2 regions of the Viridibacillus sp. FSL H8-0110 genome follow, and region 1 is predicted to be linked to the other one. Evidence: predicted binding sites of a transcription regulator. Region 1 holds the regulator's gene; the other holds the start of a gene.

Region 1 (7,376 bases):
CTTCAATACGTAGTTTACGTTCTTTAAGTTCTGTTTCAGTTGCAGCACCAACTTTGATAACTGCTACACCACCAGCTAATTTAGCAAGGCGTTCTTGTAGTTTTTCTTTATCGAATTCAGAAGTAGATTCTTCGTATTGTGCACGAATTTGGCCTACGCGAGCTTCGATTGAACCGATTTCGCCAGCGCCTTCTACTACTGTAGTGTGGTCTTTAGTTACAACAACTTTCGCTGCGCGACCAAGCATATCGATTGAAGTTTGTTTAAGATCTAAACCGATATCTTCAGTGATTACTTGTCCACCAGTTAGGATTGCGATATCTTCTAATAGAGCTTTACGACGGTCACCGAATCCAGGAGCTTTAACTGCTACTGCATTGAATGTGCCACGAAGTTTGTTCACTACTAATGTAGCAAGTGCTTCGCCTTCTACGTCTTCAGCAATGATTAAAAGTGGTTTACCTTGTTGAACAACTTGTTCAAGTACTGGTAAAATTTCTTGGATGTTAGCGATTTTCTTGTCAGTGATTAAGATATATGGATTGTCTAGGACAGCTTCCATTTTATCTGTATCAGTAACCATGTAGTGAGATGCATAACCACGGTCGAATTGCATACCTTCTACTACATCAAGTTCAGTAGTGAAGCCTTTTGACTCTTCGATAGTGATAACGCCGTCGTTACCAACACGTTCCATAGCTTCTGCGATTAACTCGCCTACTTCTTCGTCAGCTGCAGAAATAGCCGCTACTTGAGCAATTGCTTCTTTGTTTTCAACTGGTTTAGAAATAGTTTGTAGTTCAGTAATAGCTGTAGCTACTGCTTTGTCGATACCTTTACGAATACCAACTGGGTTAGCACCAGCTGTAACGTTTTTCAATCCTTCACGGATCATTGCTTGCGCAAGAACTGTTGCAGTAGTAGTACCGTCACCAGCGATTTCGTTAGTTTTAGAAGCTACTTCAGATACAAGTTTTGCACCCATGTTTTCGTATGGATCTTCTAACTCGATTTCTTTTGCGATTGTTACACCATCGTTTGTGATTAGTGGTGAGCCAAAAGTTTTTTCTAAAACGACGTTACGTCCTTTAGGTCCTAATGTTACTTTAACAGCATCTGCTAATTTATCTACTCCGCGAAGCATTAAGCTGCGTGCTTCTTCACTAAATTTAATATCTTTTGCCATTGATGCGTACCCCCTGAATAGTTTTTAGTTTCAGTTATTAGCCGATAATAGCCAAAATATCGCTTTCGCGTAAAATTAAATATTCTTTACCTTCATATTTTACTTCAGTACCAGCGTATTGAGAGTAGATAACGCGGTCTCCTTCTTTTACGTTAAGTGGAACTGTTGTACCACTGTCAGTCAAGAAGCCAGTACCTACTGCGATAACGTTACCTTCCTGAGGTTTCTCTTTTGCAGAGTCTGGAAGAACGATGCCGAATGCTGTTTTTTCTTCTACTTCGACTAATTCGATAATAATGCGATCACCTAATGGTCTTAACAAGTGAAACAACCTCCTAGAAATGTTGAATTTATATTTTATTAGCACTCTTAAGTCATGAGTGCTAACACAATTCTTATAATAAAGAATTCCATCTTTTTTTGCAAGTAAGAAGCATAAATTATTTTGTTTTCTAAAGCGAGTATTCTACAATAGAGATAACACCTTTTTTAAGAGAGGATTTTAAATTTGAAATCAAAGAAAACCGCATTTTTTGTTTTGATTGTCTACATTATTATGCAACTGTCATCTATTCTTTTTTTGAAACCGCTTCTTAAGCTCATACAGAAAATGAATCCTGACCTTAGTTTAAACTCAGCTATTCTCATGACCCAAGGTTGGTGGATATTCATCAGCATGGGTACCGCTCTAATCGTTTCACTCATTCTCGTTAGGAGAGATAAAGGTTTTTGGCAAGTTTTTAAAGGTGAAAAGGCTTCTATTCCTATGTCAATCGGCTGGGGTATAATTGGCTTCTTCCTCGTATTCTTTGGCCAAACAGTCGGTGCCCTCATCGAACAAGGTCTAGGCATAAAAACTGGCTCAGAAAATACAGCTAATTTAATTGAAATTGCAGATGTGGCACCAGTAGCTATTATAGGTATTGTAGTGTTTGGACCGATTTTAGAGGAATTTATCTTCCGCCGTGTTATTTTCGGTTCAATTTTCCGAAAGACAAATTTCTTTATTGCTGCTGCAGTAAGTGCAATTGTCTTTGCCGTGATCCACTTCGACTTTTCACACATCATACTGTATGCGATTTCAGGCTTTATATTCGCGTTTTTATATCATAAGACACAACGCATTATTACATCGATTATTGCGCATATGATGCTAAATGGCTTTGTAACTTTAGTTCAACTTTATCAAGATGATCTTATGAAGTTTTTAGGACAGTAAGATTGCCGACCTACTCTTTTGTGGAGTAGGTTTTTTTATGTATTCCCTCATCTATTTTTAATTTTCCAAATAAAAAATCCTTCTACTGATTATTCATCAGTAGAAGGATTGTTTGCCAATTCAATTTGGCGTTGCTGTTCCGCTTTTAAATACTTGCGGTAGCCTACACGAGAAATAAGGATACTAATCTCATATAAAATACAAAGCGGTAATGTTACAAACATATGAGACATAATATCTGGTGGGGTAATGATAGCCGCAATGATTAGTAAGATAAAGTACGCGTATTTTCGTACTTTAGTCAACATCATTGGTGTGATTATACCTAAGCGTGTAAGGAATAAGACCACTATTGGCAATTGGAATATTACTCCGAATGGCAAGGTGATTTGCATTAAAAATTCGAAGTATTCATTGATTCCTATCGTTTGTTGCACATCTAATTCCACAGACATTTGCATCATAAACTTAATAATATAAGGGAACAATAGTTCATATGAGAACACGACGCCTCCCAAGAATAGTAATACACTGTATGGAATATAGCTTAGTGTTACTCTACGTTCTTTTTCATATAAACCTGGACTAATAAATGACCAAATCTGATACAAAATAACAGGCGATGTTATGACAACAGATAGAATGAAAATAACTTGGAAATAGACCTTTACTGGATCTGTTACTTTAAATGAATGCAATTGTAGTTGTTGTGCTTCTTCACTATTAAATTGTAAAAAGTGGATTAACGGTTCAGCTAAAAAGAAGCTACCGATAACACTAATAACAAAGAAAACGGCAACAATATATAGCCGTTTTCTTAATTCTTCTATATGTTCGATTATCGTTAGTTCATTATTGTTCATCCAACTAACATCCTAACTTATTTTTCTTCTTTTTTAACATCGACGACTTTTTTTGTATCCTCTTCGTCTTCTGCTAAACCTTTAGTAGCGTTTTTGAATTCGCGGAGAGTAGAACCCATTGCTTTTCCAAGCTCAGGTAATTTCTTCGGTCCGAAAATAAGTAGGGCTACAGTCCCTATGATAATAGCACTCCCTGGGCCAACCATAACAGACACCTCCTCATAATATCTTCTTATTTTAACTCATTTCGCTAAATTATGCTATTTTATAAATGTGAATATTTCGAGTTATTCTTCATCATTTCGCATGAAGTATATAAGCGTTTGTAACTCGATAGATAAGTCAATCGTATGCACCCGAATTGAATCCGGTACTGATATTCTAATCGGTGTGAAGTTTAATATACCTCTAACATTCATCTTCACTAAACGATCTGTCATCATCTGTGCAGAGCGTGATGGTACAGTTAAGATAGGAAGCTCTGCTCCGTACTCAACAAACTTGTCCTCTAACGCATCCGGATGATACACAGGTATACCACTTATCATTTTACCTTCTAGCGGAGCTTTTGTATCAAATGCAACGACAATTTTTGTATTATGATTCTTTTGAAAGTTATATTTCAAAAAGGCATTCCCTAAATTCCCTACCCCTATTAGTGCTACATTCATACGCTCATCTTGGTCTAATATATTTCTAAAAAACGCTAGCATTTTTTGGACATCGTAGCCGTAGCCCTTTTTGCCAAGCGCTCCAAAATGAGAAAAGTCTCTACGAATGGTCGCAGAATCAATTTTCATCGCTTCACTTAATTCCTTTGAAGAGACGCGTTCCTGCCCTGCTTTAGCGAAGTTTTGAATAAATCGATAATAGAGAGGAAGCCTTTTTGTCGTAGCTTGTGGAATTTTAGTTGTTTCGTGTTTCACACAGTTTCCTCCTGCAATCAATCCGAAATCGTTTCAATATTACATGACGATTGTTATCCTGTAAAGTTATCTCATTGCACCCAACTGCGCAATCCGATAAACTAAGATTGAACTGAGGTGTCTAAAATGATTGTTTTACAAGTCAATCAATTATATAAATCTTACATTGCGGATGAAATTTTAAGCGGCGTTAAGCTAGAAGTACAGCATCGAGATCGTGTTGCACTTGTTGGCCGTAACGGCGCTGGTAAATCTACATTACTGAAAATTATAGCGGGTCAGCTTTCTTATGATTCTGGTGATATCATTATGCCAAAAGATGTTCGCCTAGGATATTTAGAACAACATGCTGGTTTAGAATCTTCTCTAACTATATGGGAAGAAATGATGACTATTTTCGAACCGATAAAAAAACAAGAACAGCAGTTACGAAACTTAGAGCATAAAATGGCTGATCCTGCTGTTTATGAGGATGCAGAAACTTATGCTAAGGTAATGGCTGAGTACGATCAGTTACAGCATGACTTCAAAGAGCAAGGTGGCTATCAATACGAAGCCGATACACGCTCCGTTTTGCATGGTATGCAATTCTATCCAGCTGATTATGACAAGTATATTTCTGCCCTTTCTGGTGGGCAACGTACCCGTCTTGCCCTTGCAAAGCTTCTTTTAACTAAGCCTGATTTGTTAATCTTGGATGAACCTACAAACCATCTAGATATTGAAACATTAAGCTGGCTTGAAAACTATTTAAAAAATTATGACGGCGCTATTTTAATCGTATCACATGACCGCTATTTCTTGGACCAAGTTGTATCTATTGTTTACGAAGTTTCTCGTCATCATGTCACAAAGTTCACAGGTAACTATAGTCGCTACTTAGATGAGAAGGCGAAAAACTATGAACGTGATATGAAACTATTCGAAAAGCAACAAGATGAAAAGGCAAAATTAGAAGTCTTTATCCAAAAAAATATCGCTCGTGCTTCAACGACGAAAATGGCACAAAGCCGACGTAAAGTGTTAGAGAAGACTGATTGGATGGATTCACCTGATGGCGATGAGAAATCAGCGACATTTACCTTTGGCATCGACCGACAAAGTGGTAATGATGTACTGGCAGTAAATGATGTAGCAATAGGCTATGATGGGAAATTAGTATCTCAACATATTAATATGCGTATTTTCCGCGAAGATCGCATTGCCCTTGTTGGACCAAATGGTGTTGGTAAATCTACACTACTAAAAACCATTGTAAAGGACAAACCTGTCATTGCGGGAGACATTCATTATGGTACGAATATTCAAATCGGTTATTATGACCAGGAGCAAGCGAAGCTTACAAGCAACAAAACTGTTTTAAAAGAGCTTTGGGATGAATGGCCATTAATGAACGAAAAAGACATTCGCACAGTGCTAGGTCGCTTCCTATTCTCTGGTGATGACGTCAGTAAAATCGTACAAGATTTATCGGGTGGGGAAAAAGCACGTCTTGCACTCGCGAAACTGATGCTTCAAAAATGTAATTTCCTTATTCTTGATGAACCGACGAACCATTTAGACTTAGATAGTAAGGAAATATTGGAAAATGCGCTCATCGATTATCCAGGCACTTTACTATTTGTTTCCCACGACCGTTATTTCATTAATCGTATTGCTACAAAAGTTATTGATTTATCGGCTGATGGTAGCTTTGAATATTTAGGTGATTATGATTATTTTGTAGAGAAGAAAAAAGAGCTTGAAGAATTAGCAGCTGAAAAACTTGCAGCAATACCTCTTCCAAAAGAGCAAGCTCCAGAAAAAGTGACGACAAATGGAAAAATCGATAAGGAAGCGAAAAAGAAGGAACGTCAAATTCGTCGACGAATTGAAGAGATTGAAGATAGTATGGCAAACTATCAAGAGCAAATCCGTTTCATAGAGGAGCAACTGTGCGATCCAGAAATCTTCCCTGATCACGAAAAAGTAATGGCCCTTCAACATCAACTTGATGAAACCAAAGAAGAGCATGAAACAGCTGAGATGGAATGGCTTGAACTAAACGAACAACTTGAAATGTTTTAAAAGAAAACCGCGTGTCGATGAGCACGCGGTTTTTGTCGTATAAGAACAATTCATGTCCCATATATAGGTCAAGAAGAAATTTTACGTATTTTTTCTCCACAGGGTTATACACATTATAACTCCTTTATTCCCAGTATATTAACATAGTTATACACATTATCCACAACGTAAATTTATTTTACACACATTTAGTTGTGTAAAAGACAATACCATATGTTGAAAACACACATATTATCCACAACTTATCCACAGATTGTGCATAAGTACGAATGTTCGTATTTTTCATCCCTTGTTCCCATTTTATGAAAAAAAGATCACTTTCTGACGAAAGTAATCTTTTCTCATACACAATTTAGTTTTAGTAAATAAGTGATATTATTTATGCCAAGATACTAATTCCATACCTGGGCGTCCATTCATTCCCATATCGCTACGCTTTCCAGCTTCAAACATAAATGTACCAGCAGCAGCAATCATTGCCGCATTATCTGTGCACAATTTAAGTGGTGGCACATAAAAAGGAATACCTTCATTAGCAAATGTTTCTTCTAGTGATTTACGCAGACCTTTATTAGCTGAAACACCACCAGCTGCAATTACTTGTTTCACATTGAACTGTCGCGCTGCACGTAATGTTTTCGCTGTTAACACTTCTACAACACTATCTTGGAAACCTTTAGCAACATGTAATGGATTTACTTCGATGCCTCGTTGCTCGGCATTATGCTTATAGTTAATCACTGCAGATTTTAAACCACTAAAGCTGAAATCATATGAATCCTCTTCCAACCAAACTCGGGGAAATTTAACTGCTTCATCACTCTCATGCGCCATACGGTCAATATGCGGACCACCTGGATATTGAATATTCAATACGCGAGCTACCTTATCATAAGCTTCACCAGCAGCATCATCACGAGTTTCTCCAATCAATTCAAATGAGCCATGTTCCTTCATGAAAACAAGTTCTGTATGTCCACCAGATACCACTAGAGCAAGTAAAGGAAATTCCATCGGCTGCATTAAAGCATTTGCATATATATGCCCTGCAATATGATGTACACCTATTAACGGGAGGCCATTAGCAAATGCAAAAGCCTTCGCTGCATTAATAC
Region 2 (7,376 bases), 1.8 Mb from region 1:
TTAAAAATCCCAGAAGAGAAACCTCAAAGCACCGCTCAACCCGAGGAAAGTACTAAAAAGGGAAGTGGCTTTAAAGAAGTATTCCCAATGCTTCAAGCAAATCTGGGTGTGAAAATGACGTTTATTTTATCGTTTATACCTCTCTTATTTTTAGGTTCATTTAATTTATTAGTCATTAAGATAAGTGAATTTCAAGATTCTGCGATGATTAAAGGGATGATTTATACTGTAGAGGGCATTTCCTTTATGGTTGGTTCCTTTGCTATCAAATATATTGGGGAGAAATGGAGGATAGAGCGAATCTTATTTGTTTGTCTCATTGTCATTGGAAGTGGGGAAATGCTGTTGTATTTTGCAGGAAGTTCGTTCCTGACATTAATAACATTTGCGCTCTTCGGATTCTCTTTAGGTTGTTTCTTCCCAACAGTAATGACGATATTTCAAAAACAAGTACCGAAAGAATACCATGGACGCTTCTTTTCTTTCAAAAATATGCTAGATCGAATTATGTTTCAAATAGTCTTATTGTCCACAGGTGCTTTACTAGATTTTATTGGCCTACAATTCATGGTGCTGGTATTTGGCGCTATCAGCGTACTGGTAACGACCTATTATTGGTTACAGATGAAACGTGTTGGGGTTCAGATTGAAGCGGAGCAAATATAACTAAAATATAAATTAATTCTCTTTATTAAAAAGGATTTTTTCTTTATTCATAGAATTCTTGAAGAAGACTACAATCTGTAAGGAGGATTACTTTGAGCCAAACATTTAGACAGTTTTTAGATAGCTATTTAGAGATTTGGAGAACATGCTCATTTGAAGAGATGAAAGCACTCATTTCCAAAGACTATCAAGCACGAGAGGTTACGCAAAATGGGATAGTCGATTATGGATATGGTGAATCATTAGAAGGTTGGGCTCAAGGGTTTAATTTTGTGAAAAGTAAGGAAGCAAAATGGGACGTTAGAGAAATAGGCATAGTTCCTTTAGGTAGAGATGAATGCATGGCCATACTATCTGCAACGATTCTACTTGAAGGTCAAAGTCCTCTACCAGCTAATCTGTTTTTTGAAACTTTCCGCTTTAAAAACAATGGTTGGAAACATGTTAGAAGCTACACTGAAACTGGTGTACCCGTTGAACAATTAAATGGTTTATCTATTAATAGAAACACTGTAATGACTGAATAATAATGTAAGTTTGAATGAGGGTATTAAAAAAAGCATTTCTGTTGAAATGCTTTTTTATATTCAAATTACGTTCAATAATATAGTTTTAATCATTTATTTCTTTTCGTGCACCTTTACATAGACAGTACCAAACAAGTTGTCATCAAAATAAGCATCCATTTTCCACATACCACTTTCCGGTAGCGACATATTCGATGGCATACTCATATCAGCACCGTTATGTGGTTTTACAGTATTTTTGCCTCCAATTAATACAATTGGATCACCACCATCTTCATGGGTAGCTAATACTTTTAATGGACGTTCTAGCTCTTCTTTCGTTCCCCAAAAATGCCACATATACTTTTGAGTTTTATCTGGATAAAACTTAACTACTTCACTATCATCGTATATAAAGCCAAGTTTTCCTTTTTCACCAATCATCGTATATCCACCAGATTCAAATAAAGAACTTTCTTTCCAAACGTCCTTCTTATTACAGCCAATAATTGTTAAGATAGTGAATATAACAAAGGTTATAATCAAACTCTTTTTTAGCACTAATATTCCACCTCCCTCATTTGATAATTATATTCTCTTCTGATTCATATAAACCTTTAATTTCCATTTTAAAATATATACGGAATTCTTATAGGCATTTTATTGTTCACTGTTAATACATATCCTATTTTTCATCAGTACCTTTGGATGGGGATACATTAAAACAAAATTCTACAAGCCTGATATATCAAACGAATATGCCCCTGTTGTTCAATAGGATGTGGTATTTGCTTTTGGATTCCCCACTAGTCTTTTTAGGCATCTTGTTTATTGAATAACCATATTATTTGGCTTCATTATCATATTGATAAAAAAATATATTAAGCCTTATTTTAAAACACGTAGTATGTAGTGATAAAACTTAATAGTTCTAACAAGATTAACCCCGTTCTAAATTAGGACGGGGTTGAAAATTTAGGTGTTTATTTGGGGATTATCTATTTTCCTTCTATAATTTCATTAAAAATTAGTCCTTCTCCATTTATTTTAATTATTTTAAGTCGATTGGTGTATTTGATATATATGGATTTGTATTGTTCTACACCGTTTTTATCTATAAGAAGAAGAACGCGTTTACCTTCGTTATCTGTTATAGTTTGAAAGTTAAATTCTTTATTATCAATTTGCTCAATAATATTATTATATTCAGGTAATGAAGTCCATTCCTCATGATTTGAACTTTCATTAGATTGATTTTGATCATTTTCTTGTCGAACTTCTTGTCCTCCCTCAGTTTGCGAGAGTTGCTCATTTTTTTCTGTAACCTCGTTATTGTTTTTATCTTCTCCTTTACTGTTACAAGCCGTTAACATGATTGCAACAGCAATTAAAGTAATAATCGTCTTGTTCATTATTTTTTTCATCTCCTGTTGATTTATTCCCCTTAATTCTAAAAACAAAACCCTATCACTCTTTAAGGGGAAATAAAAAAACTTGTTCTAGCTTAATTAATTTGTTTTAACCAATATAGAGTTTATTCAAATTCTTATTCTATTAATTGGGCAAATTGCTGAATAGATATACTTATATAAAGAATTACTCGAAGTTGATGTAACTCCGAGTAATTCATTAGCACATATTCTTAAAAGGAAAATGAAATAGTCCTTCTTGAATCGCTCAAAGAATAAAAAGCTACATTTTAAATAAAGTATCTAGAGTAAAACAGAACTTAGTAATATACCAATTACAACGGCAGAGATTGTTGAAACTAAACCAGGGAGCATAAAGCTATGGTTTAGAATATATTTTCCGATTCGAGTTGTTCCGGTACGGTCAAAGTTTATGGCTGCCACTACTGTCGGATAGTTTGGAATGAAGAAGTAACCATTAACAGCTGGGAAAATGGCAATTAATAATGCTGGATTAATACCAAGCGTTACACCAAGAGGTATTAGTGTTCGAACCGTTGCTGCTTGGCTGTATAGTAAAATAGAAAGTACAAATAATGCAATAGCAAATAACCATGGAGCTGCTGTGACTAGGCCAGAAATCGAACTGTTAATAAGTTCAGCATTACCATTGAAGAATGTGTCACCCATCCAAGCGATACCGAAAATAGCTACTACTGCTGAAGCTCCGGCTTTAAACACACTACCAGAAACAATTTCGTCAACATTTGCTTTACAACAAATAATGATTAAAGCAGCAATTGTCAGCATAACGATTTCAATGGTAACAGGCATAGACATAGGTGTAAATACGCCGTCAATATCCCAACCTGGACGTAATTTTTCAAATGAACCTAGAGCAACGATTAATACTGCGGCAAGTAAGAATAATACAACAGAAAGTTTTGAAGCATTAGTTGGAAAGAATGCTTTTTTATCTTGTTTAATTGGAGCTAAGCCTTCTTCTAAGCGTTTCAAATAAATCGGATCTTCTGGTAGCTCTTTACCTTTTCTACTAACAACAAAAGCAGCTATCATACAACCGATAAAAGTAGAAGGTATAGAGATCATTAAAATATCTAGTAAAGTAATTTCGAAATCAGCTAATAAAGCTAATAATGCTACAGTCGCTGCTGAAATAGGACTGGCTGTAATTGCTTGCTGTGATGCTATTACTGCGATTGACATTGGTCTTTCAGGACGAACACCTGATTCTCGGGCTACTTCGGCAATAACAGGTAAAACGGAGTATGCAACGTGTCCAGTTCCTGCACAAAAAGTAAAAACGTAAGTAACGATAGGAGCGATGAATGTAATCCATTTAGGATTTTTTCTTAATGCTTTCTCCGCAATATGAACGAGATATTCCATACCACCTGCGGCTTGAAGAGCTCCTGCAGCAGTAATTACTGATAAAATCATCAGCATAACATCAATAGGTGCGGAAGTAGGTTCTAGGCCGAAAAGAAATACAAAGATTGCTAATCCAACACCACCCATTACTCCAAGACCAAGTCCACCTATCCTAGCACCTATAAAGATGCAGATTAACAAAATCAAAAATTGTATCCAGAACATATCAGTTTCCTCCAATTACGAATGGTCATTTTATTACGATAAGTTTTTGATATGTAAACCTTGTTTACATTCTTTGTCGAATGATTCACAAATAGACATTTTATTAATAATAGCCATGAATAGAACTTTTAGTTTTTCATGAATGAAATTGTAGGATATCCGTTGTAAACGATTAGAGAGAAGGGTGCTTTAGGATTCAAAAGGGATGAAATTTATGAAAGATAAATTCTTAATATACATATTGTTAGTCATATCGGTTTCAATTGTTGGGAAAAGATTTAGCCGTTAGACATTATTTTAACTATTAGCCTTGGCACACCGATTTTTTCTAGTTTGGTTAAAAATACTTAAACCTATTCCTTCGGGGAAATAGAAGGAATAGGTTTTGGCCAATTTCATATTGGATTAAATATCTTTGATCAGGGGGATTTTCTTTTATTGTATGGATTATTCTTTCATATTTCCAAAATGAAAGATGTACTAACGGGGTAGCATTTTTGTAATATATGAACTGTTTAATTTTGCTAAATCAATAAACTTTGTGAAAGAATGTACGGGTGCTTTAGTAGAAGATCTTTGAGCGTTCAGACAGTTCTTTTTTCTTACTTAACAAAAGGGACAGGTTAGTTAAAGAAGAAGGAGTAGAAGACTATTTTAAATAGATTTACCATAGTGGAATTTTAAATTTCAACACTATATTGAATGAATATCTGAAATGAAATGCTCAGTAAATTGTGAACTAATATGTATATGTGGAAAGAAACGATTAAAAGGGTCACTCGTTGGCAAGTGACCCTCGATGTCAGAAAAAAGGGATGTGTAAGGCGAAATTACCTTAACTTTACAATTACTATCATGGGTTAGCTAGTAAAAGAGGCTTTGAGTTAATGTATGAAGCTAACGCCAACAATAATTAGAAGAATGAATAGGACAACGATTAAAGCGAATGAAGAATTGTTACGTCTACCATAGTCATTATAGTTTTGATTTCCCATAATAAATTCCCTCCTTTCTATAATCTAGAATATGTTTAGTTATATAAAGGATATAAGGTATTCATCTAATCAATCATTCATTTGAAAAAAATAAATAAACGTGTTACCTAGTTTGTGAAAGATTTTGGTTGGTGTGGAGCTGCATGAAATCCATTTGAAGTAGAAATTTATGAATCTATATAAAAAAGATTACTGAACACTTTGCAGAAAAAGGTCACCGAAGACAACAAACCAGGAGATTTGAGGATAAATTAGCTTTACACTACTATTACATTGAGTGATAGCTATCTAAAGCGGTTATGGAGACTAATTGATTTTAGAAAAATCATTGACAATGTTGAAGACTTTTATCCATTATTAGATAATCTGAATAGAAGCTAAAGCGTAATTTTTCACACATAAATATTGGGTGTGTTGAATTGATTAATACATGAAAGTAGTCCGACAAATTAGAATAATGAATAGAACAACAAATAGAAGGAATGTTGAATTATCTCCATATTTATTGTCTCCACAGTTACTGTTAAAATTGCACATATTTCCGGAGTATCCCATAAAAATATCCTCTTTCTTCATTATTCTATTCATCAAAGGATAGGAGGGGCAGGACAATAGGGAACTAATAAATAAGGTAATCCATTACTTATGACTAGTATCCAAGAATTTGTAAAGAACTTAAACGATTATCTTAAGTTTTCATTATTTGATAATAATGAATAACACAACATATATCTGTTCGTAAATCCATATACATACATTGATAGATAAAATTCTTCTTGGTATAAAATAAAAACGCTAAAATTTTGCGAGTGATAAAATGTGAAAAAACTTACATTTAAAATTATAAATTTTTTAATACAAAAACCTCGACTGCTATCAGTCGAGGTTTTTTGTTGCTTCAAGGAAAGAATTCTATATAGACGAAACATTATGTAAAAAACTATCTAGTTTGAATTGTTGGAGTGAATGAGGAGTAAATAATATGAATAATAAAAAGTATAATGACCTTAAATTAGGCGACTTATTCAACTAAAGGGCCAGGTTAGTTGAATAAGCCATTTGTATTTATTATATTATGCTAATTACCCCGACCATTCATATACTTATTCCTAACATGTAACATTAGCAATACAACGCTCTACATACACCAGTACTTCTTTCGAAATCGGGTATAGGCCCGTTTCCTCAGAGGGCAGTTTTCTGACTTCCCAGAACTTATCCATCAATGTCGTATCTCCTTGAAAAGTATCGTTTGATATTTCTATTAACTCGCAAGCTATTTGGTGACCTGCCTCTGATTCAGGTTTAATATTGTGTTTTATACACCACTCAATTCGTCGTAGCAAAGAAATATACTGATGTGTTGTCGAATCATTGTTGCCGAGATTTGGAATTGTCTCTTGCAAGATTACCTTTTCATCAACTTCAAAATAGTCAATCCATTTTTTAGAGCTATTTTGTGAAATTTGAATAAGTTGAGAGACACGTTCCCAAGACAAAGATTCTTCCAAGTCGATCATATTAATTAAAGATTTTGTATTAGAAATGCTTGTTTGAAGTTTGGAAAGTTCATCTTGTAGATAATTGTGATGCGAAATTAGAATTTGTTTATAGGATAGTCTATCTAATAAATCGCGAATATTTTCGAGTGGAAGTGAAAGTGATTTTAGAATGATGATTTTTTCTAATTTAAACATATCCTCTTCTGAATAATATCGTCGTCCATTATCATCTTTAAAACTTGGTGTGAGGAGATTAATCTGATCGTAATAACGAAGTGTGCGAACGGAGACATTTCGCTGCTTTGATACCTGTCCAGTAGTCCATCGTTTCATTTTATTCCCTCCTAAAAATAAAGCTTGCAGGTGACGTAACGTCATCTAATATAGTTGGATTATACCATATAAAGGAAGAGTGATGGCGGATGAAAACAAATGAAATGAACTGGAAGGAAGAAGACCGTTGGGGTTTGAAAGAATTTATATTTTTAATGTTACTTGAATTTGTATTTGTAATTGGGTGTATTAAATTCGTTGTTCACCCAATTTATTCTCACTGGCTTGATAATGTTCTATATGCTGGAACATTAATGGGATTGACAATAGCAATTATTCTAATTTTAGGTGTTTATTTTATTGCTCTCCGTCCGAAAAAACTTTCTTGGAGTGAAGTAGGGATAAAAA

What was found. The regulator Rex, encoded in region 1, represses fermentation and respiration genes when NADH is low (regulators of the CRP and FNR family bind a similar motif). The targets are predictions, from matches to a motif close to TTGTGAAATATTTCACAA.
Region 2: MHH98_RS10955 (anaerobic C4-dicarboxylate transporter family protein) is a predicted target of Rex. The motif match lies at 4,272-4,289, and genes of this name have one in related genera.

The regions. Positions count from the first base shown of each region.
Region 1 is NZ_JBBOPJ010000001.1:385,879-393,254, reverse strand. Features, by position in the region: gene groL (chaperonin GroEL) at 1-1,186, opposite strand, end outside; gene groES (co-chaperone GroES) at 1,224-1,508, opposite strand; gene MHH98_RS02050 (CPBP family intramembrane glutamic endopeptidase) at 1,695-2,405, shown strand; gene tatC (twin-arginine translocase subunit TatC) at 2,495-3,268, opposite strand; gene MHH98_RS02040 (twin-arginine translocase TatA/TatE family subunit) at 3,286-3,474, opposite strand; gene MHH98_RS02035 (redox-sensing transcriptional repressor Rex) at 3,556-4,194, opposite strand; gene MHH98_RS02030 (ABC-F family ATP-binding cassette domain-containing protein) at 4,321-6,261, shown strand; gene tsaD (tRNA (adenosine(37)-N6)-threonylcarbamoyltransferase complex transferase subunit TsaD) at 6,637-7,376, opposite strand, start outside.
Region 2 is NZ_JBBOPJ010000001.1:2,188,635-2,196,010, forward strand. Features, by position in the region: gene MHH98_RS10935 (MFS transporter) at 1-666, shown strand, start outside; gene MHH98_RS10940 (hypothetical protein) at 759-1,193, shown strand; gene MHH98_RS10945 (hypothetical protein) at 1,287-1,733, opposite strand; gene MHH98_RS10950 (hypothetical protein) at 2,171-2,584, opposite strand; gene MHH98_RS10955 (anaerobic C4-dicarboxylate transporter family protein) at 2,885-4,198, opposite strand; partial or broken gene MHH98_RS22080 (YjcZ family sporulation protein) at 5,083-5,154, opposite strand; gene MHH98_RS10965 (MerR family transcriptional regulator) at 6,303-7,028, opposite strand; gene MHH98_RS10970 (CPBP family intramembrane glutamic endopeptidase) at 7,118-7,376, shown strand, end outside.